DNA from 3 places in the Pseudoduganella sp. HUAS MS19 genome. Region 2 is predicted to be linked to each of the others. Evidence: riboswitches for the same ligand, from Rfam matches in the RefSeq annotation. Region 2 holds a riboswitch; each other region holds the start of a gene.

Region 1 (7,101 bases), 1.7 Mb from region 2:
AGTGCCTGCAGAATGAGTAGTTTTGACGCAACCAATAAGCGCCTGAAAAACATTCATACTCGCATCCCGGAATTCCCGGAAGACCTGGTACGCCTGCTGCGCATGACCTATCACGTCCAGAAGCGCATGAAGGATCTGGCGAATTCGGTGCTGCGCAAGTATGACCTGGTCGATGCCAGCTATATGGTGCTGGCGGTGCTGTATGGGTCGGAGAATGAGACTTCGACCGCTTCCAACCTGGGCGAAGCCTGCATGGAAAAGCCGGCCAACCTGACCCGGGTTTGCAACGACCTGGAAGCGCAAGGCCTGATCACCCGTGGCAACCGCCCGGGCGACCGCCGCTGCGTGATGATTACCCTGACCGACGCCGGCCGCAACCTGATCGAACAGGTGATGCCGGAAGTCTGGTCGCGCACCACCCGCGCCTACGACGGCTACAACGGCGACGACATCCGCGTACAAGAACAGCTGTTCAAGCGCCAGCTCGCAAACCTGGATGTAACCGCTTAATTAAAAGTCGGGGTCAGCTCCGGCAATCGGACATTTTGCTTCGCAAAATGTCCGATTGCCGGAGCTGACCCCGACTTTCATTTCTGTGGCTTGGTGTGTTTCATGGCGTAGTACAGGTGCTGCCACCAGTGCTCGCGCGACTGCACGCTCAGCATGCACTGGCGGTCGATCTCTTCCTTGAAGACTTGGTCGCGGCATTGTTTGCTGGCCAGCGCATTGCGCTGGTTTTCCGCATTCACCAGCGCCAGGACGAGCCAGAACGCCAGCCCGGACAGCAGGATAACCAGCGTCCAGGCCAGATGATTGACCCAGGTGCGCTGCACCAGGCCGGCCTCGTCAGGGGCCGATTCCCGGAATGCTCGCATCACCCCTTCTTCACGTTCGTCCATGTCTTACTTCTTGCTTGCTGCAACCTTGGCGACCAGGTAGTCGACAACCGCCAGCGCCGCGGCCTGGGACTGCTCTTCCGGCTGATTCGGGCGGCCGGCCATGGTCGGGGAGGTCACGTAACGGCCATCGACCACCAGGGTCGGCGCGCTGTCCACCTTGTACTGGGCAACGGTACTCTCCATGCGCTTCATTTTAGACTCGACGCTGAAGGATTTGTAGACGCTTTCATATTTGGCCTTGTCGATGCCGGCGCTGACCACCACGGCAGTCACGTCTTCCTCACGCATCAGGCGCTTGCGCTCAACGTGGATGGCATGGAACAGCTTCTGGCTGGCGGCATCGGTGGCGCCCATGGCTTCCAGGGTCACGTATGCGCGTGCCAGCGGGTCCTTTTCGCCGCGGGCGAAGTGAATGCGGCGGAAGTGGACCTTGTCGGCGTTCTGCTTGACCCAGGCGGCGATGCGCGGCTCAAGCGCGTTGCAGTGCGGGCAGGTGTACATGAAGAACTCGACCACCTCGACCTTTTTACCCTGGGCTTCAGTGCGCACCGGGGTGTCAAGGACCGTATAGTCAACGCCTTGTTTCGGCTCGGCGGCGTAGGCGCCGGCGGCGGTAAACATCAGGGCGGCAGAAGCAATCAGCAGTCGCAGCAAACGCATGGTCATCCTTACGGGTAAGTGGTAAACGCCGCGAGATTACCATTTTTTGCGCGCTGTGATCAGCCCCGTGGGCCAAATTGGCGCCAACGGGGCGGTTTTAAGCCAGCTTTAAGCGCTTAGAAGTCGTAGCGCGCCGAAACTTTCAGTTGGCGGCCGCTGTTCGGATAAATGCCTGCGCGGCAGCTGAACGCCTGGCTGAAGTGCTCCTTGTCGAACATGTTCAGCGCGGTCAGCGCCAGCTCCCATTGGCCGAATCTGCGCGCGTAGCGGCCATCGACCACGGTATATGCCGGCATGCGGGCGTCGCAGCTATTGTCAAAGTCGCCACCATAACGCTGCTTACCCACGCGCTGCACGCCAATGTCGGCGCTCTGGCCGTCGGAAGGCAGCCATGCCAGGCGCACGGTCAGGATGTTCTTCGGTACCAGCGCCAGCTCGCGCCCGGCGTTAGGGCCGGAGCGGAACTCGGCCTCCACTTGCTGGTAGTGGCCCTGCACCTGCCATGCCGGAGCGAAGCGGTAGCTGCCGTCCAGTTCAAAGCCCTTGCGCTGGGTCGGGGCCAGGTTGGTGTTGGCGCCGAACATGCCTGCGGTCGGATCGTAGTAGATCTCGTTGTCCAGGTTGTGGCGGAAGATGCGCGCGTCGGCCTTGAAGGCGCCCCGCGCGTAACCGAGGCCGATTTCAGCATCGTGCGAGCTCTGGGTTTCCAGCGGCTTGTTGGCTTGCGGGGTGAAGCCGTTCTCGTCGGAGTTGGCAACGCGGTAGCTCTGGCCCAGCTTGGCCCAGGCGGTCAGGCCTGGCGCGGCCAGCATGCTGCCCTGCACTTCCCAGGCGTTGTTGGCTTGCTTGACGCTGTACGTGGCGCTGGTGAATGGCATCGGATCGACCGAGTCCTTGTCGAACAGTTCGCGGCGCACACCGGCGGACAGGCGGAACTGTTGCCGACCGGTGAATTTCATCTCGTCGCGCACGTAGAAGGCCTTGCTCTTCTGCTTGGCGTCGGCGGCCGAGAAGGTTGCAGTGGTGACGCGGTTCCAGCGGCCGAAGTCAAAGCCGGCAACCAGTTCGTTCAGCACGCCGTTGAACTGGCCCAGGTGGCGCACGCGCGGCGAGAACTGGGTCTGCTCGGTGTCGTAGGCCGAACTGGAAACGCCAAACATGGTGAAATAGGTGGCTTTGGCTTCCTTCTTGCGGTGCGACAGCTCGGCCGCCAGGTCGAAGGCGCCGATCTTGCGTTCCCAGGCGGCTGTGTAGCGCTCGCTATCGAGCTTGCCGAAATCGTTCGGGGTCAGGGTCTGGCGCGGGTTGGCGTTGAATTGCGCTTCCGTCAGGCTGCCGGCGAAGCGCTGGTCCTGGCGCGCGATATCGGCGCGCAGCGAGAAGCTGCCAACGCCTGTGTGGAACTTGACGCCGCCGTTGAAGCGCGACTGCTTGAACTCGTTGTTGTCGCGATAGTTGTCGGAGCGCTGGTGGCCGGCCGAAGCATCAAAGGCGAAATCGTCGAAGCCCTGCACCACGCTGGCGCGCACTTCGCCGCTGTCGAACTGGCCCAGCTCAGTGAACATATTGCCGCTGCGGGCACCGGCCTGCGGGCGCCTGGTGGTGATCTGGATCACGCCGCCGGTCGCGCCTTCACCATACAGCACGCTGGCGCCGCCGCGCATGATATCGATACGCTCCACCATATCGATCGGGATGGTGGACAGGGTCGCACTGGACAGCTCGTTCTCGTTCAGGCGCACGCCATCCAGCACGATCACCACGTTCTGGTCGCTGTTGGCGCCAAAGCCGCGCAGGTCGAGGCCGAAGTCGGGGCTGCCGGTCAGGCTCTGGCGGCCGTATACGCCGCCGATCTTGCGGATCGCCTGGCTGACGTCGGATACGCCGGCGCGGCGAATATCTGCCGCGGTAATGGTGGTGGCGCCGATCGGCAGCAGCGATGGATCGCTGGCAAAGCGGGAACCGGAAACGACAACGGTGTTGGATTGGGCTTGGGCCGCTGCGGCAAAGCACAGGGCAACAGCTGCGGCAAGCGCGCAGCGCGAGGTGATGAAGGTCATGACTTTTTGAATGAGTATTTTCCGCCTGCCTCCCCGCAGCCGGAATCCACGGAAGACGATCCCTGTGCGGGTGCGCTTCCACCTCCCTGGCCGGTATCCGGGCTGGCAAGACTGACCGTTCCACCTTCCTGCAGCTGCAGTGGTTATCTGGCGCGGCCTGCCGTCATGAGGACGGCGCTTGCGTACCGTTGCGGGGGCAGCACATTGCGTTTCCCGTTTAACTGCCTCCATGAACAGGAGGCGGGCACCAAGGCGCCCACATTATACGCTGCTTAGGCTATAGTGACGCGTTGCCAAATTGTTATGAGGGACTCATGCGTACTTTCATCGCGCTCGCGGCCATCGCACTGCTGGCCGGCGCCGCCGCACCGCAAGCCGAGATACCGACGGCGCCGCGCAACGCCGCCGCAGTCACCGCGCCCAGCGCCCCCGGTGCGTGGGGCGGCATGCGCACCGGCCAGGAAGCCACGCTGTCGGACCGCGTGGTTGACTACAAGATCGAGGCCAGCCTCGATCCCGTCAAGCACACCATCGATGGCAAGCAGCGCCTGACCTGGCGCAACCGCAGCAGCAATCCGGTACGCAGCGTGTACATGCACCTGTACCTGAACGCCTTCCAGAATCCCGGCAGCACCTACTTCACCGAGCAGCGCAAGAGCGGCGCCGGCTTGCGCTCCGGCGTCGATACCAGTGACGGCGAATGGGGCTACATCGCGTTGCGCAGCGTGCAGCAGAACGGGGCCAAGGTAGCGTGGCAGTTCGTGCAGCCCGATGGCGGCCCCGCCACCGACCGCACCGTGGTGCGCATGGACCTGCCGCAGCCGGTCGCGCCCGGCGCCAGCACCACGCTCGACATCAGCTTTTTCGACCAGTTGCCGCGCGTGGTATCGCGCACCGGCTACTTCGGCACCTTCCACCTGGTGGCGCAATGGTTCCCCAAGATCGCCGTCCTTGAATTGCCCGGTGAGCGCGGCGCCACGCAGGCACGCTGGAATGCGCACGAGTTCCATGCCGAGTCGGAGTTCTATGCCGACTTCGGCAGCTACGACGTCAAACTGACCGTACCTAAAGGCTATACCGTGGGCGCCACCGGCGAGCTGCAAGGCCCGCCGGCCGAAAAGGACGGCAAGCTGACCCACCACTTCGTACAAGGCGACGTGCACGATTTTGCCTGGACTGCGGACAGCCGCACCGCCAGGCCATTGACCGGCACCTGGACCGGCGCGGGCAGCCCGCAGGTAAAGATCACCGTGCTGTTCCCGCCGGAATACGCATCGAACGCCGCGCCGGTGCTGAAAGCCGCCAGGGATTCGCTGGACTACTTCTCGAAAACGCTCGGCCCCTACCCTTACAAGACGGTCACCGTGGTCATCCCTCCCTACAATGCGCGCGAAGCGGCCGGCATGGAATACCCGACCTTCTTCACTGCCGATGCTTACAAGGACCTCACGCCCGGCACCTTGAGCGCTTTCGAGCTCGATTTCGTCACGATCCACGAGTTCGGCCACGGTTATTTTTACGGCATCCTCGCCAGCAACGAGTTCGAAGAACCGATGCTGGACGAAGGCCTGAACCAGTACTGGAACACGCGCATGCTGTCCGACCTGGGCCGCAAGGTCGATGCCACCACGCCCCTGCTCAGCAGGCTCGGATTTGCGCCGCGCTTTGACGTCTGGGACGCTGAGCGCGCCATGACCCCGCGCGAAGAGCCAGCGGATCCGCTGGGCGCCAGCGCCTTCCATCGCCTGCAGGGTGTGGGTCCCGTATATTCGCGCACCGCGACCGCCATGCACGACCTGGAAGCCCAGTTGGGCAAGGACGTGATGGGACGCGCTTTCAAGGAATACTACCGCCGCTGGAAATTCCGCCATCCGAGCGTAGCCGACTTCCGCGCGGTATTGAGCGACGTAAGCGGCAACCGCAAGCTGGTGGAGCAGGTGTTTGCGCAGCAGGTATACAACGTGAGCCGGGTCGACGACCGCATCGCCAAATTCACCAGTGCCGAAGTGCTGCCGCAGCCAGGCGTGCATGTCGAGAACGGCAAGCGCGTCGAGCTGACGTCGGAGCAGGTGGCGGAACGGATAAACAAGCAACGCAAGGGATGGAAGGAGCAATACCCGGATGCCAGGGAATATCAGGGGCCCTACCCCTACCACACCATGGTGACCGTGCGCCGGCGCGGCGCCGACGTGCCGCAAACCCTGCTCGTCAAGTTCGCCGACGGCAGCAGCGAAGCCGTGCTGTGGGACGGAGAAGAGCGCTGGCGAACCTTCGAGTGGACCAAGCCAGCCAAGGCCGTATCGGCCGAGCTCGATCCCGGCCGCAAGCACCGCCTCGATGGCAACAAGCTCGATGACAGCCGCACGCTCGAACCAGACGGCCGCGCCGCGCGCCGCTGGAGCTTCGCCTTCGCCGCCATCGTCCAGACCCTGATCTCCTTCATTGCAACGCTATGAAACTGTCCGCCAACCTGAAAAACGCAAGCCGCGCCGCCCTGCAGTGGCGGCTGCTGGTGACCTGGCTCGTGGCCGCACTGCTGCCCACCCTGCTTCTCGCTGCGCCGATGTGGAGCACGCTGTCCGGCATTCTCGACCAGTCGGTGCATGCGCCGGAACTGGCCAGCTCGCTGGACCTGCTGGCGCTGTCCGACATCATGGCTGAACTGAAGCGCAATAAGCTGGCGCTGCAGGCAGGCGGGATCGCCGCCCTGGTGCTTACCCTGCTGCTGTCGCCGCTTCTGACCGGAGTGATCGTCACAGCGGGCCGCTCGCAGGAGACTGCAAGCTTCGGCCAACTGTTCGCCGGCGGCGTGAGCGAGTACCCGCGCATGTTCCGCATGCTGGTGTGGGCTGTCGTGCCGTTTGGCCTGGCGCTGGCGGTCAGCGGCGCGGTGGCCGATGTTGCGCGGGACATGGCCGAGAAGGCCAGGCTCGAATCGGAGGCCGACGCGTGGGCGCTGTTCGCCAACGCGCTAGGCGTACTGCTGCTGGCCCTGGCCAACCTGACGCTGGATGCCGGGCGTGCCCAGTTGGCGATCGATCGCCGCCGCAGCTCCGCGGTCAAGGCCTGGTGGTGGGGGCTCAAGCTGTTGCTGCGCCGCCCGGGCGCCATGCTGGGCAGTTACTTGCTGCTGACGATGGCCGGCCTGCTGGCCGCCGGCGCGTTCGCGCTGGCGCGTATCAACCTGGCGGGCAGCAATGGCTTGCTGCTGCTGGCCGGCTTCCTGCTGGCACAGCTGATCGTGCTGGCGATGGCGTGGATGCGCGCGGCGCGACTGTTTGCCTTGATGACGCTGTCTGCAACGAATCGTTGAGCGGAGTATATTGGTGGGCATGACTACCCTGCCCACCTTCTTCCTGTCCCACGGCGGCGGCCCCTGGCCCTGGATGCGCGAGCAGTTCGGCAACGCATACGACCAGCTGGACGCCTCGCTGCGTGACCTGCCGCGCCAGGCCGGCGGCAAGCCCCGGGCCCTGCTCGTT
Region 2 (7,101 bases):
GCAAACCGCTGCGCAGGGTTTCCAGCGCGTCGCCCTCGCGGATCTCGACCAGGTCCAACAAACCACCGGCCTCCAGATTGTCGCGGGCGCGCGCTACCTTGGATGACTCGAACTCCGTAGTGACCAGCAAACCGCCGCCGTTGTCGCGCAAGGCAGCTGCAAGGTGCAAGGTGGAAATGCCGAACGAAGTTCCAAACTCGACAATCGCGTTCGCCTTGGCGTTGCGGGCCAACATGTACAGCAGCAGGCCGGTCTCGCGCGACACCGGGATCGCAGCATCCTTCAAGTCAGCATAGATGTCGCGATAGCCGGTCTTGCTGCTCATGATGCGCACGCGTTCCTCCTCAGGAAGTGCACCGAAGGCGGCGATGGCCGGCACTCGCGTGTTCTCGGCTTCGTCAAACAGGCGCTGCAACAGGGGAGCGACGGGTGCGGATGTCAGGGTAATCATGGGTATTCCTTTCTTGTGTAAGAGCAGGAATAATATGAATAATCCTTCACATTTCATATTCGCGTTCCCAGTAGCCACCATGACCGATAACAAAAGCCTCCGTGTTTCCTCGCGAAGAAAGCCGAAACAGGCCCGCTCGAATGACCTCGTCAGCGCGATCCTGCAGGCAGCTATTCAGGTTTTGGCGAAAGAAGGGGCGCGCCGTTTCACGACGACGCGGGTGGCGGAGCGGGCTGGCGTGAGTGTGGGGTCTATTTACCAGTACTTCCCCAACAAGGCGTCCATCCTGTTCCGCCTACAAAGCGACGAGTGGAGGGAGACGTCGGCGATGCTGTGCGAAATCCTGCAAGATACTGGCAAGCCGCCATTGGAACGCTTGCGCGCATTGGTCCACGCTTTTGTGCGCTCGGAATGTGAGGAGGCCGCGGTTCGCACGGCCCTTGACGATGCGGCGCCGCTTTATCGCGACGCGCCGGAGGCGGCGGAAACCAGAGAAGCCGGTGAACAGATGTTCCGCACTTTCATTGACGAGGTGCTTCCCCATGCTACCGGCGTGGAGCGCGCATTGGCCAGCGACCTGGTGATGGATACGCTGAGCGCCGTCGGCCAGCAGTTCTCGCAGAAACCGCGGACCGACGACGAGATCACGGCTTACGCCGGCGCCCTGGCCGATATGCTGTGCGCCTATCTTGCCGGGCTGGTCGCTCAGAATACGGCGCGCAGGGTCAAGCGCAGCGTGCGCGGTTCGCCGGGATGAAAGTGGATGTCGGACACCCCTTCAGCCGGTTCGCCTGCCAGCCGGGAAGGGTAGTAGTAATCGACATCGCTGGCCTTGCGGTCAAACAGGTTGAATACGTCGGCTGTCAATTGCCAGCGGCGGTCGAAGCGGTAGGTGGTCCGCAAGTAGGCGAGCGCCGTGCTGGACGAGCGAACGCTGTTATCTTCCACCAATGGCCGTGGCCCGAAATAGCGCAACTGGAACGCACCGGACCAGGGCCCGACGTCATTCAGGGTGGCGCCGAACGAGGCGACCTTCTCCACTGCGCCCGGGACGCGGTCTCCCGCCGGGTCGAATTCGGTATAGCGCGCGCGGGAATACGCCAGGTCGAAGTCCAGCAGCAGATGTTTGGTCGCTGCATAGTGGTTGTTCCATTCGATACCGGAACGCTTGCTGGCACGGCTCGGCGCTGTGTCGCCCGCATCGCCGGAGAACACCAGTTCGGAGCCGGAGCGCAGCCGCCACAACGCGATCGAACTTTGCAGGCCGGGCACGATCTCGCTGCGAGCGCCCAGTTCCGCGCCGCGCGTTTTCACCAGTGGCGTGACGGGATCCACAGGCTCGCGTTCGCGCGGCGATAAACGGGCAGTGGTGCCGCGCGCATCGTTGCTATGGAAACCTTCGCCGTAGTTCACGAAGAACTCTGTCTTGTTCCATGGGCCCAGCACCAGGGAGAGCTTGGGCGACGCGATATTGTCGTTCACTTTGCCGGAATTTTCCGCGATGGAGCTGGCGACGTCGAAGCGGTAGCGGTCATAGCGCACGCCGGCGATGGAGCGCAGCCATGGCGTCCACTGGATGGTGTTCTGGAACCATGCCGCCACACTCGCTTCGGTCACACGCGACTCGGCAATCGGATGCAGCACGCGCTGCTGCGTCGTCGCATACAAGCCCAGCGGCGCGATGCGGTCAAAGCGGCCCTGCACACCGATGCTGTTCTCCATCGAGCGTTGGCCAAGTTGTCCGAACCATGTGTGGGAAAGGCCGAAACCAGTCATCTTGCGGCGTTCAGTCTGCAGGAACTGGTCGCCATTGACCGGATCGTCGAGGAAGTAAGTGACGTCGTTGTACAGTGAAAGGTCGTTGCGCACCACGTAGGCATTCGCTTCGGTCAGGTTGTCGCCAGCGCGCTTGCGCCACTCGGTGGAAAGGCTGTAGCGCGCGGTACGGCCGCCGTCGCTGGGGTTGGCGGCGCCGAATTCGTCAAGCCGGCCGTCCTGCACTGCCCGCAGCGGAATTTGGCTGGTTGCGTGCCAGCCTGCCTTGTATGCCATGCCGGTTATGCTGAAACGGTTGGCGCTGGTACCGGAGCTGTAGCGCAGCACGCCAATCGCCTTGTGGAAAGCTTCCGGCATCTGCCAGGGACCATCGTTGTGGCCCAAATCCAGTGCATACAGCAGGTTGCCATTACCCACTTCAGTGGAACTGGCGGCCACGCCGCGGCGGTAGGCATGCGCGCCGGCGGTCAGCGACGCAAAACCTTCATTCAGCTTATCCGCCAGGCCCATATGCGCTGCCCCGGCAGATGCGAAATCGCCTTCGTCCGCGTAATAGGGACCCTTGCGGTAGCGGATCCTGTTCACCAACTCGGGAATCAGGAAGTTCAGGTCCGTATAGCCCTGGCCATGGCCATGCGTGCGCATATTGACCGGCATGCTGTCGACAAAGGTGGCGAAGTCCGTGCCGTGGTCCAGGTTGAAGCCGCGCAGGTAGTACTGGTTCGCCTTGCCGTCGCCGCTATGCTGCGTAACGATCATGCCTGGAACGAATTCCAGGATCTCGCCGGGCCGCAATGCTGGCCGGTTGGCGATCAATGCTGCAGTGATGGTTCCTTCGCTCGCCGCGTCGGAGGTGCGAATGCCGTTGTCGTAATGGTGGCCAACAACGTACACCCTTGCTGGTGTTTCCTGCTCTTGTGCCTGCGCGACAGCGCACAACGCCCCCGCGATCACGGGGATCAATTTTCTAGTCATGTTGGATGATTGAATCGGCAATCCCGCCCACCTCCCCGTGAGCGCGACCGAACAGCGCGCGCATCGTTGCCGATGCGCGCACCACCTGTCTGGCCGGTATCCGGGCTGGCAAGGCGGACCGTCTTGCCTTCCCATGCTTGCGCACAGTGGCGTTGGAGACGACCTGTCGTTGAAGAACGACGCTTGCTTACCGTTGCGGGGGCAGCACACCCTGGCCTGCCGGCTGAAGCAGCGCGGCCATGTGTTTCCCGTTTAACTGCGCACTTGAACGCGCGCGAGGCACCAAACGGCGGCGATTATACGCTATGCGCTGTTGTTATCCTGCCACCTGTCGGTATAAACCAGGTCGGCCAGTTTGCCGCGCGTCGCCCATCCTTCCAGCTCCAGCATGGGCTTGGGATAGAAGCCGGCGACGTGGCCCAGGCAGATGATGGCTACCGGCTTGCCGCCTTCCGGAATGCCCAGCAAGGCGGCAAGCTTTGCCGGGTCGAACAGCGATACCCAGCCCATGCCCAGGCCTTCTGCGCGGGCGGCCAGCCACATGTTCTGGATGGCGCAGGCCACCGATGCCAGGTCCATCTCCGGCAGCGTGCGGCGGCCGAAGATGTGCTTTTCGCGCTGGTCCATCAGGGCGGCCACCAGCACTTCGCCGCACTCGCGGATACCCTCGACTTTCAGGCGCATGAACTCTTCATTGCGATCGCCGAGGGCGGCGCCGGTAGCCTGGCGTTCTGCGTCGACCAGTTTGTACATCTGCTCGCGCAGTTCCGTGCTCTGGATGCGGATGAAGCGCCACGGCTGCATCAGGCCAACGCTGGGCGCCTGGTGGGCGGCGGCCAGCAGGCGCATGAGAACTTCTTCATCAACCGCACCCTGCACGAAATGGCGCACGTCGCGCCGTTCGGCGATCACGCGATAAACGGCATCAATCGCTGCCTGGTCAAAACTGCTTTGCACTTCTTCTCTCACTGTTGATGGAACACGATCTCCTCAACTGCCTGTCCATTGCACAGGTGCTGGTCGATGATACGGTCCATATTCTCGGGAGTGACATTGTAGTACCAGGTGCCGTCGGGCTGGACGCAGACGATCGGGCCGCCCTTGCAGGCGGCGAAGCAGCTTACCCGGCTGCGCTTCACGCGTAGGTCGCCCTCGTTCAGGCCCGCAGCCTTGAACTTGTCGCCAAGGCTATCGAACAGGATTTGCGACTGGCCATCTGCGGTGCAGCGCGGGCCGGTGCAGACCAGCAGGTGGCGGTGGTAGGCGCCGATCTTAGGTTTTACCGGGGTATCGCTCATGCCTCGCTCCCTTCCGTTTCGTTGCTTGTTTCGGTCTCCCATGGTTCGTCTAGGGTGGCCTGAATGTAGTCAGCCGGCAAGCGGTACTGCGCTGCCAGCATGTCGATGCTGGCGCCGGCTTCGCGCTCGGCACGCAGGGTATCCAGCCATCCCAGCAAGCCGGTCGACAGCGAACGGCCTGCACGTTCGCCGTCACGGGTCGCCCCGCCCTCCTCCATATCGTATTTGTTCGCGTAGCCGCGCGGGGTCACCATCAGGCCGTTGCGCACGAAGGTATTGCTGTTGCCGATCAGGACGGTGCTGAGCATGCCGATATCGGCATCGGCCATGGAGTCGAGCGTGGTGAACACGATATTCTCGCGGCGGCGATAGGCGCTCTTGACGATGGCGACCGGCGTGTCGGGGCGGCGATGGCGAAGGAACAGGCGCTGGGCCTCGAGGATCTGGCGCGTGCGGCGGCCGCTTTTCGGGTTGTACAAGGCCACCACAAAGTCCGCCATCGCTACCGCATCCAGGCGGCGCGCTATGGTCGGCCAGGGCGTCAGCAGGTCGGAGAGCGAAATTGCGCAGAAGTCATGCGTCAGCGGCGCGCCGACCAGGGCGGCGCAGCTATTCAGGGCCGATGCGCCGGGAATGATTTCCACGTGCACGGGGTCTTCCGGCGTCCAGCCGGATTGGAACAGCACCTCGTAGGTTGGGCCCGCCATGCCGTACACGCCGGCGTCGCCGGAGGAGATCAGCGCTACTTTCTTGCCCGCGCGCGCCGCTTCCAGCGCGCTGACGGCGCGATCGAGCTCCTCGGTCATCGATTTGCGGATGATCTCCTTGCCTTCAATGAGGTCGGCCACCAGCTTGATATAGGTGACGTAGCCGATTACCACGTCGGCTTCGGCGATGGCCTCTCGGGCGCGCTGCGTCATGTGGTCCACGCTGCCGGGACCGATCCCGACCAGCATGATCTTGCCCGCGGCGGCAGGTTGTTCTAATGGAGCGTTCATGGGTTCTTCCTTGCGATCGAGACGGTGACATTGCGGTTGTCGGCGCCCCGGAGTTTGAATTTTTCGACTACTAGTGCGGCCATTGGCGTGCCTGGCCCGGCAGCGAGCAGCGCGGCCGCTTCGCTTACCGAAGGCGTGCCGGTATAGCGGCGCACCGTTTCGGAGGGATTGGGGACCGGAACGGCGGCCAACTGCTCCGGCGGATAAAAATGCAACGGCCAGCCGGCTTCCTGCGCGAAGGCGAGCAATGCCGCTTCATCGCGCTTCAGGGTAATGCTGGCGGCAGTAATCACCTGTCCAGGCAGGGCGCCGGCTTCGCGCAGCGCAGCCGCCACGGCGTCACGAACCGTTTGCAGCATGGCGCCCCGGTCGCAGCCCAGGCCGACAGTGAAGGTGCTCACGCTTTCCCTTCCAGCGGCGGCCGGTATACAACCAGGCGTTCGCGCAACGCGTTCCAGCGCTCCTCGGGTACTTCGGCATGCGTTACCCACAACAATGCTGTGTAGCGCTCCAGAAGCACGTCGTCGAAGCGTTGGAAGAAGTGGATGTTGTCCGGCAGCGGCGTGGGACGGGTCCACCAGTCCGGGCTCCCCGCTTCCTGCACGAAGGCGATCGGCTCGCCGTTTACCACGTGGGCCGAGACCCGAGTGATGTTGATCTTCGGCGCTTCCACGCGCCAGCCAAGGTGGCGGCCAAGGATATCGACGGGAATCGTGCGGCCGACGTCCGAAGCGGTAGTCAGCACTGGCGCCGCACCCAGCAGGTCAGCCACGCGCTCGCTCCATTCATTGGCGCCGCCGACGTGGCCGGATAGCACCGGGATGACGTACTGGCCGGCGTCGTCCACCACAATCACGCCGGGATCTTCGTCCTTGCTGCGCAGGTGTGGTGCGATCAGGCGCACCACGGCGCCCAGCGATACGAAGAAGACAATCTGGTCGTAGCCTTCAAACAGCGGCCCGATCTCGTCGCGCAGGGCGCCGTCGTAGGCGCGCACCTTGTTCGGCGCACCGGCAAACTGCGCTGCGAACTTGGCGGACGTGCAGATGTCTGCGCCGGGCAAGTCTGCGGCCAGCCGCACGGCCTGCGCCGCGCCATGTTTCGTGATGGCTACCAGGCAAAGGCGCGGGGCGGCCGTATCGACAATTGTTAAGCTGCTCATGCAGTCTCCAGGGAGGTTGGTTGCGGGCCGGCCTTTTTGAGGCAGCCCTTGATTCGTTCGCCGCGAACGCGATGCGGGTGTTTGAGGATCAGCAGCGAGAGGTAACTGACTCTGGTGCCGCGCAAGGCAAGGATTTCGCTGGCGCTGAAGCGGCGCTCGTCCGGTGCGCCGACCCGTTCGATGAAGTGGGCGCCGGCCAGCAAGCCTTTATGCTCAAGCCAGTCGATCAGCTCATCGAGCAGGGGCTTCACCTTCATCAGCACCAGGGTGTCGAAATCCGGCAGGAGGCGGTCGATGGCGCTTACGCCATAGGCGGCAGGAATGATGGCGACAGTGTCGTCCTGTTCCGCGAAGGGTACCGGCACCTCGGCGCAGGCAGCGGTAAAGGCATTCACGCCGGCGATGATCTCGACGGGTACTTCTTCGTCCAGCGTGCGCACG
Region 3 (7,101 bases), 640 kb from region 2:
CTTGGCGTGCGCGTTGTGGCGCTGGCCAAGGAATTGCGGCAGGCCGAGGCGATGCGCGTCGTCGAAGTAGACCGACTTCACCTCATCCCAGGCCCAGTTTTTCACCAGGTCCGGGCGCGTGACCTGCCAGCCCCACAGGTTCTCCAGGAACTCCTGGCCCATGGTGCGGGCGCCGGCGTAGCCTTGCCCCATCAGGGGCTTGATCCAGGCCGGATTCAGGAAGCGGCCACGCAGCTCGCCAAGCATGGCGGAGGCCAGCGGTTCAACATCGGCGCGCCCGGGCTGCGCGTGCTGCAGGATCAGCGCCTCCGGCACGCGGCCGGTGCGGCTCTCGATGGCCAGCGACAGGCCGCCCAGGTAATCGAAGGCGTCGTTGTTATCGAGCAGCCCGTACAGGTTGCTGGCGCGGCCATGGTAGGTGCGCGTGATGCCGTCCAGCGCAACGTCGAAGGCGGCGTGGCTCGACTCGCCGCTGGCGTCCAGGCCGTAGGCATGGCCCATGCGGTTGCGGTAGGCCTTGCCGATTTCGTCGCGCTCGCGCCAGGCCCCGGAGCGTTCGGTCAGGCGGTTGACGCCAGCGCCGTAGGCGCCGGGGGCATTGCCGAAGATGCGCTGAGCGGCGGCGCGGCCGGCTTCGGCCGGCGGCATGCCGCCGGCCTGCAAGGCGCGCACGCGCACCAGCCATTCGCGCGCCACGCGGTTGCCCGTTGTGGGCTCGCGGCCCCAGGCGGCGCTCGCACCTGTGCCGCCGCCGGCGCTGCCGCCCAGGGGCGCCAGTGCCGCCTCCAGGGCTTCGCGCAATGCCGGCTCCCGCTCGGCGATGCCGGCGGCGGAAGCGGCCAGCGACATGCGCCCGGCGCGGTCGACCAGGCGGATCAGGTTCGGGTACAGGTCGCGAAACAGGCCGGAGGTGGTCACCAGCGCATCGCGCCGCACAGCTCCCGGCACCAGGCGCACGTCGTTGACGATGCCGCGCGCGTTCCATACCGGCTCGGCGCCCATCATGGCCAGCGCGAAAGCCACCATCACGCCTTCATCGCGCACAGCGTCGGATGCCCACAGCAAGATGCCTTCGCTGCCGGCGTCGGAGCGCTCGCGCGCGGCAGCCTTGGCCGCCAGGCTGGAGCCCATCTGGTAGCCGATCCTGGTCGGCAGGATATCGCCATCGACCGCATGGAAGTTGCGGCCGGTAGGCAGCGCTTCCGGCGAACGCAAGGGATCGTTGCCCTTGCCCGGTTCAATGAAGCGGCCGTCCAGGCCTGCCAGCAGCCCGCGCATTTCATTCAGCGGCGAAGCGGCCAGCTTGCGCGCCACCTCGGGATCGTCGATACCGCCCTTCTTCATCGACTCCAGCATCAGTTCGATGGACTCCTGCTTCCACGGGCGGCCGAAAATGTGCAGGCCGTGCGGCATGAACTTTTCCTGCAGCTTGGTCAGGTAATGCCCGACCTCGTGCGCCAGCAGATCATCGTCGGCGGCATCGAAGCCGATGCCGCGCACGGCCAGCACGTCGGCCATCGACGCCTCCAGTTCCGCCTTCAGGTTCAGGGCCACCACGCGTTCGCGCATCAGCTGCGCCGCCTTTGCCTTCAGCGTTTCCGAACTGGCGGCCTCGTAACTCTCGACTATCTGGCGCAGCGACAGCAGTTCGTCATACAGCGGCGTCGAGGCCAATGGCGGAGTCAGGTGGTCGACCATCACTGCCAGGCCGCGGCGCTTGGCTTGCGTGCCTTCGCCGACGCCGTCCACGATGTAGGGATAAATGCCGGGCAGGTCGCCCGCGATCAGGCTGGGAAAATCGTCGCCCGACAGGCCGACCGCCTTGCCCGGCAAGAACTCGTAGGTGGAATGGCGGCCGACATGCACCAGCGCATCGGCCTTGAAGCGGTCACGCAGCCAGTGGTAGAAGGCCAGGTACTGGTGCGGCGGCGGCACGCTGGTGTTGGCGTGCAGCAGTTCTTCATCGACTTCCCAGCCGCGCGGCGGCTGCGGACCGATGAACACGTTGCCGAACACCAGTCCCGGCACCAGCAGCTTGCCGCCCTCGACCATGATCTTGCCGGGCGCCGCGCCCCAGCCCTTCAGGCCTTCGATGCCGTAGGCGGCCACGCGGCGGCGCAAGGGCTCCAGCGCAGCACAGCGGCGCGCCGCCCTGGCCTGCAGGCAGCCCGCATAGCCATCGGCCAGCGCGGCCAGGTCGCGGATCGCCGCCTGGCGCTGCGGATGGCCGGCGCCTTCCACCAGGTGCTGCAATTCCTTGATCACGACTTCGGCCTGCTTGCGGCCCAGCACCCATTCGCCGGCAGCTTCCGCTTCCAGCACGTCGGCATGCAGGCGCCCCAGCAGGCCATTGCTCATTTCGCCCCGTACGCGCGGCGGCAGCGTCGCGAACCACTTCGCGTAATCGGCTGCGCTGACGCTGTTCACGGAAGGCGCCAGCTCGCGCAAGGCGCCGCGGTCTTCCGGCAAGTTGACGCCGTGCGCCATGATGCGCTCGAGCAGCGCTTGCGGCGAGTCCGGCAATGCGCCGACCGCGTAGCCGGCGTCCTTCAGTGCGTGCAGCATGTCGAACAGCGAAGCCGGCACGTCGAGGTTGTCGGCGCCGATGTTCTGCCGGCCCGGCGGGTGGTTGTAGTAGACCAGCGCCACGCGCTTGTCGCGGTTCGGCTTGGCACGCAGCGCCAGCCAGCGGTCGACGCGTGCGGCCAGGCGTTCCGTTTCCGCCGCCAGCACTACCGGCGGGCGGTTCTCGATGCCGGTCAGCTTGTCGCGCTGCGGCTCGCCCAGCGCGGCCACCACGACAGGCTGGCCGATGCCCTGCAGCTCCGGCAGCGCCACCCGGTACTGCACCGAATCGGGCGGCAGGCCGTCCGGCGACAGGCGCCATTGCATGGCGGTGCGGTCGGACAGGCGGATCGCCTTGAACAAGGGAATGTCGAGCTTCTTGAACGCGCCGCTGACGGCCTCGCGTCCTTCGGCGGCACCCACGACGAAGTCCTGCAGCACCACCATGGCGGCCGGCACGGCGGGCGCAATCAGTTCCGGCAAGCGCTCCAGGGCCTCGCGCGAAGCGCCGCCCCAGCGCGGCAGCACCTGCACGCATTGCTGGCCGTTGCGCTCGATCCGGCGGCACACGGCATCCGGCACCGCGCCGTCCATGTTCGACAGGTCCAGCACGACCACCGTGGGGCGGGCCTGCAGGCCCAGTTGCGCCGCCCTGCCCCACGCTGCCGCATCGTGCAGTTCGCGCTGGCCGGCGCGCAGGCGCAGTGCCGGTTCCGGCAGCGGTTCGGCCAGGGCGGCGGACGGGTCGAGCAAGTGGGCGAACAAGGCCGCCGTGTTGTCGCGGCCACCGGCTTGCCATAGCTGGCGGGCTGCCAGCCACTGGGCCGCTGCGGGGCGCGCCCTGGCCGCCTGCAGCGCTGCTTGCGGCGGCTGCTCGGTCGACAGCTGGCGCAGCGTTTCCGGCGAAAATCCTTGCAGGTTGCCGTGCCGCCCGCGCGACAGCAGGCTGAGCGTGGCCTCGCCGTTCATGGCCAGCACTGTCGCTGGCGCACGGGCGTGGCGCGGCAAGGCTTCCTTCAGGCGCCGCGCCGGGTCGCCAAACAGCGCTACCGCCAGGATGCTGTCGGCCTGCGCCAGCCACTGGGCGGCCTGCTTGTCGTCGGCCGCCATCCACTGCGCCGCAGTGCGCAGGACGATGCGGTCGCGCGGATGGGCCGCCAGGTGGCGGTGCGCCGCCTCGATGGCGACAGGCGCAGCGCGTTCGGTGACGACGGCAAACAGCACGGCGGCATTGGCAGGCATGCAAGCGAATGCACAAAGCAGGACTGCGATGGTCCGGGCAAAGGTAATGGTAGGCACAGCGGATTTCCGAGCACGCAAAACCACACCCCGGGCTTCGCACAATCAAGGTGACTGGCCGGTCTTCTGGCTCGCCTTCATCCTCCGCTGGCCTGGCCTTCCCGTGCGATGCACAGTGGCGTTGGCCAGTTTCGTCCGGCTTACAGCAGCGGGGGCTGCGCCGGACTGGCGCAAGATGGCAATCCCGCGCGGCACCGGCTTCCCGTTTCACCTCCCGGCAGGCTTGCAGGAAGGCACCAATCACATAAACGTGCGCCATTCTAGCAGACGGCGCTGGGCGGACAATCTAGCCAGAAAAATAACGACTGTTGTTATAAAGATCCACTTCTGCGAAATGATTGGTAATTCGTGAGAATTAGGTATTTACTGCTAAGTACGCGTCAAAGAACGTGTCTGGGAGAGTAAAAATGCATAACAAGACAACATTACAAGTCCTGGCAGCCGCCTCCGGACTTGGGGATGAGCGCATCCAGGAACTGTGGGAAGGGGCGGATATGTATGCCCGTGCCCAGGCTGGGAATCCGGATTCGCCGCGCTACCAGCAAGTGCTGCACGAGCGCATGGCGGCCATGGTCGAACGCGAAGTGGCCAAACGCCATGCCGCGGACGGCGAACCTTGGGTGCTGGCCGATGCCCACCTGGGCCAGATCGAAGTGTCGCTGTCCGATGCCCTGAAAGCCTTCGGCAGCCGCACGCACCACGTTATCCACTAGCAAGGCAGCGCCGCAAACACGGCTGTGAACCGCACCCCGATCCCGTGCCGTCCACACTGCGGCGCCTGTTGTACGGCGCCCGCAATCTCCAGCCCGATCCCCGGCATGCCAGATGGCAAGCCGGCCGGCGTGCCCTGCATCCAGCTCGATTCACACAGGCGCTGCAAGCTGTATGGCTTGCCCGAACGCCCCCTCGTGTGCGTTCAATTCAGCGCCGACGAAGCGGTGTGCGGCGAGTCGCGCGAGCAGGCCATGCGCTGGCTGGGGTGGCCGACGCGGTAAAATATCGCCCCATCATGAGTTTCCAATGCCGCCCAGCCTGCGGCGCCTGCTGCACGGCGCCCTCGATCACTTCCCCGATTCCCGGTATGCCGCACGGCAAACCGGCCGGGGTGCGTTGCGTGCAACTGGGAGACGATGCACGCTGCAAGATTTTCGGCCAGCCTGAGCGCCCGGCGTTCTGCGCCGGCCTGCAGCCCTCGGCCGAGATGTGCGGCGAAACGCGCAGCCAGGCCATGCACTGGCTCAGTGCGCTCGAACTGGCCACCGCACCCTGAACACGCCTGCCGCCGGCATTGGAAACGATTCCCGGCTAGAATGTTCAGCCATGAACCAAACCATCGACCACCGCCACCGCCGCTCCACCCGCCTGGCTTTCCTGACGGCGGGCCTGGCCATGTCCGCCTGGGCGCCGCTGGTGCCCTATGCCAAGGAGCGCCTGCAGCTGGCGGAAGGCCCGCTCGGCCTGCTGCTGCTGTGCCTCGGCCTCGGCTCGCTGCTGGCAATGCCGCTGACCGGCGCGCTGGCGGCGCGTTTTGGCTGCCGCAAGGTGGTGCTGTGGTCGGCGCTGGCGGTCTGCCTGGCCCTGCCCGGCCTGGCGCTGGCGCCGACCCCCATCCTGCTCGGGCTGGTGCTGTTCGTGTTTGGTGCTGCGCTGGGCACCATGGACGTGGCCATGAACGTGCAGGCGGTGATGGTCGAAAAGGCCAGCGGCGGCGCCCTGATGTCGGGCTTCCACGGCATGTTCAGCCTGGGCGGCTTTGCCGGCGCAGGCGGCATGGCGCTGCTGCTGTGGCTTGGCAGCGGGCCGCTGGGCGCCTGCCTGGCCATCGCGGCGCTGATCGTGCTCCTGCTGTGGCGCGCCGCGCCCGACTTGCTGCACCAGCCGGAAGCGGGCGCAGGCGACGCGCCAGGCTTTGTCATGCCGCATGGCGCCGTGATCTTCATCGGCGCCCTGTGCTTCATCGTCTTCCTGGCCGAAGGCGCCATGCTGGACTGGAGCGCCGTGTTCCTGAGCGCCGAACGCGGCCTGGAAGAAGGTCGCGCCGGCCTCGGCTACGCCGCCTTTGCCATCGCCATGACGGTGGGCCGCCTGACCGGCGACCGCGTCGTGGCCCGCTGCGGCGGCCGCCGCGTGCTGCTGGCAGGCGGCCTGTGCGCCGCCGCCGGTTTCTTCACGGCAGTGGCCGCGCCGACGCCGGCCGTGGCGCTGGCCGGCTTCGTGCTGGTCGGCCTGGGCGCCTCGAACATCGTGCCCATCCTGTTTACTGCCGCCGGCAACCAGCGCGCCATGCCGGCCAGCCTGGCCATTGCCGCCATCACCACCATCGGCTACGCCGGCATCCTGGCCGGCCCGGCCCTGATCGGTTTCGTGGCCCACCTGTCCAGCCTGAACCTGGCCTTTTCCGTGCTTGGCGGCGCGCTGTTGCTGGTGGCCGCCAGCAGCCGCCTGGTGCGGGTCCACTCCTGATGCAGCGCAAACCGGCGCCCGGGCAACGGGGCTAACCTTGGATTATGTGCGTCGCCGGAGGACGCTCATGGTAAGCTTCGTGCCCGCGCAGCATGCCGCCCGCGTCCTCCCATCGATTCACTTAACAAAATCACAATGGATATCGTTCTCCTGCTGAAGGCCCTGATCATGGGTCTGGTCGAAGGATTCACAGAATTCCTGCCGATTTCTTCCACCGGCCACCTGATCCTGGCGGGCAGCCTGCTCGACTTCACGGGCGAGAAGATGAAAGTGTTCGAAATCGTGATCCAGGGGGGCGCCATGCTGGCCGTGATCTGGGAATACCGCCGCAAGATCGGCGAGGTGTTGGCCGGCATCTTTCACGAGCGCAAGGCTCAGCGTTTCGCGCTGAACGTGCTGGTCGGCTTCGTCCCGGCCGGCGTGCTGGCCTATCTGTTCAGCGAAAGCATCCAGGCCGTCCTGTTCCATCCGGCCCCGGTGGCGCTGGCCTTCATCGTCGGCGGCGTCGTCATCCTGTGGGTGGAGCGCCGCGCCCGCCTGCACCCGGTCACCGTGCGCGTGCAGACCGTCGACGACATGAGTATCGGCGACGCACTGAAAGTCGGCTGCGCCCAGGCGTTCGCCCTGATCCCCGGCACCAGCCGTTCCGGCGCCACCATCATCGGCGGCCTGCTGGTGGGCCTGTCGCGCAAGGCGGCAACCGAGTTTTCCTTCTTCCTTGCCATCCCGACCCTGCTCTCGGCCACCTTCTATTCGCTGTGGAAGGAGCGCGCA

What was found. Region 2 has a riboswitch for cobalamin ahead of ACWBU6_RS01630 (TonB-dependent receptor). Riboswitches for the same ligand answer to the same signal wherever they lie in the genome.
Region 1: linked by a shared signal. The riboswitch ahead of ACWBU6_RS09500 (TonB-dependent receptor) and the one ahead of ACWBU6_RS01630 (TonB-dependent receptor) in region 2 are both predicted to bind cobalamin.
Region 3: linked by a shared signal. The riboswitch ahead of ACWBU6_RS28130 (cobaltochelatase subunit CobN) and the one ahead of ACWBU6_RS01630 (TonB-dependent receptor) in region 2 are both predicted to bind cobalamin.

What each region holds. Positions count from the first base shown of each region.
Region 1 is NZ_CM132133.1:2,066,733-2,073,833, reverse strand. It holds gene ACWBU6_RS09515 (MarR family winged helix-turn-helix transcriptional regulator) at 13-510, shown strand; gene ACWBU6_RS09510 (hypothetical protein) at 588-899, opposite strand; gene ACWBU6_RS09505 (thiol:disulfide interchange protein DsbA/DsbL) at 903-1,559, opposite strand; gene ACWBU6_RS09500 (TonB-dependent receptor) at 1,676-3,619, opposite strand; cobalamin riboswitch at 3,691-3,886, opposite strand; gene ACWBU6_RS09495 (M1 family metallopeptidase) at 3,934-6,075, shown strand; gene ACWBU6_RS09490 (hypothetical protein) at 6,072-6,932, shown strand; gene ACWBU6_RS09485 (DODA-type extradiol aromatic ring-opening family dioxygenase) at 6,952-7,101, shown strand, end outside.
Region 2 is NZ_CM132133.1:345,656-352,756, reverse strand. It holds gene ACWBU6_RS01640 (O-methyltransferase) at 1-451, opposite strand, end outside; gene ACWBU6_RS01635 (TetR family transcriptional regulator) at 531-1,208, shown strand; gene ACWBU6_RS01630 (TonB-dependent receptor) at 1,157-3,202, opposite strand; cobalamin riboswitch at 3,277-3,503, opposite strand; gene bluB (5,6-dimethylbenzimidazole synthase) at 3,506-4,159, opposite strand; gene ACWBU6_RS01620 ((2Fe-2S) ferredoxin domain-containing protein) at 4,168-4,500, opposite strand; gene cobJ (precorrin-3B C(17)-methyltransferase) at 4,497-5,498, opposite strand; gene ACWBU6_RS01610 (cobalamin biosynthesis protein) at 5,495-5,899, opposite strand; gene ACWBU6_RS01605 (cobalamin biosynthesis central domain-containing protein) at 5,896-6,660, opposite strand; gene cobI (precorrin-2 C(20)-methyltransferase) at 6,657-7,101, opposite strand, start outside.
Region 3 is NZ_CM132133.1:6,127,723-6,134,823, forward strand. It holds gene ACWBU6_RS28130 (cobaltochelatase subunit CobN) at 1-3,864, opposite strand, end outside; cobalamin riboswitch at 3,904-4,120, opposite strand; gene ACWBU6_RS28135 (hypothetical protein) at 4,272-4,577, shown strand; gene ACWBU6_RS28140 (YkgJ family cysteine cluster protein) at 4,602-4,859, shown strand; gene ACWBU6_RS28145 (YkgJ family cysteine cluster protein) at 4,874-5,134, shown strand; gene ACWBU6_RS28150 (MFS transporter) at 5,185-6,327, shown strand; gene ACWBU6_RS28155 (undecaprenyl-diphosphate phosphatase) at 6,463-7,101, shown strand, end outside.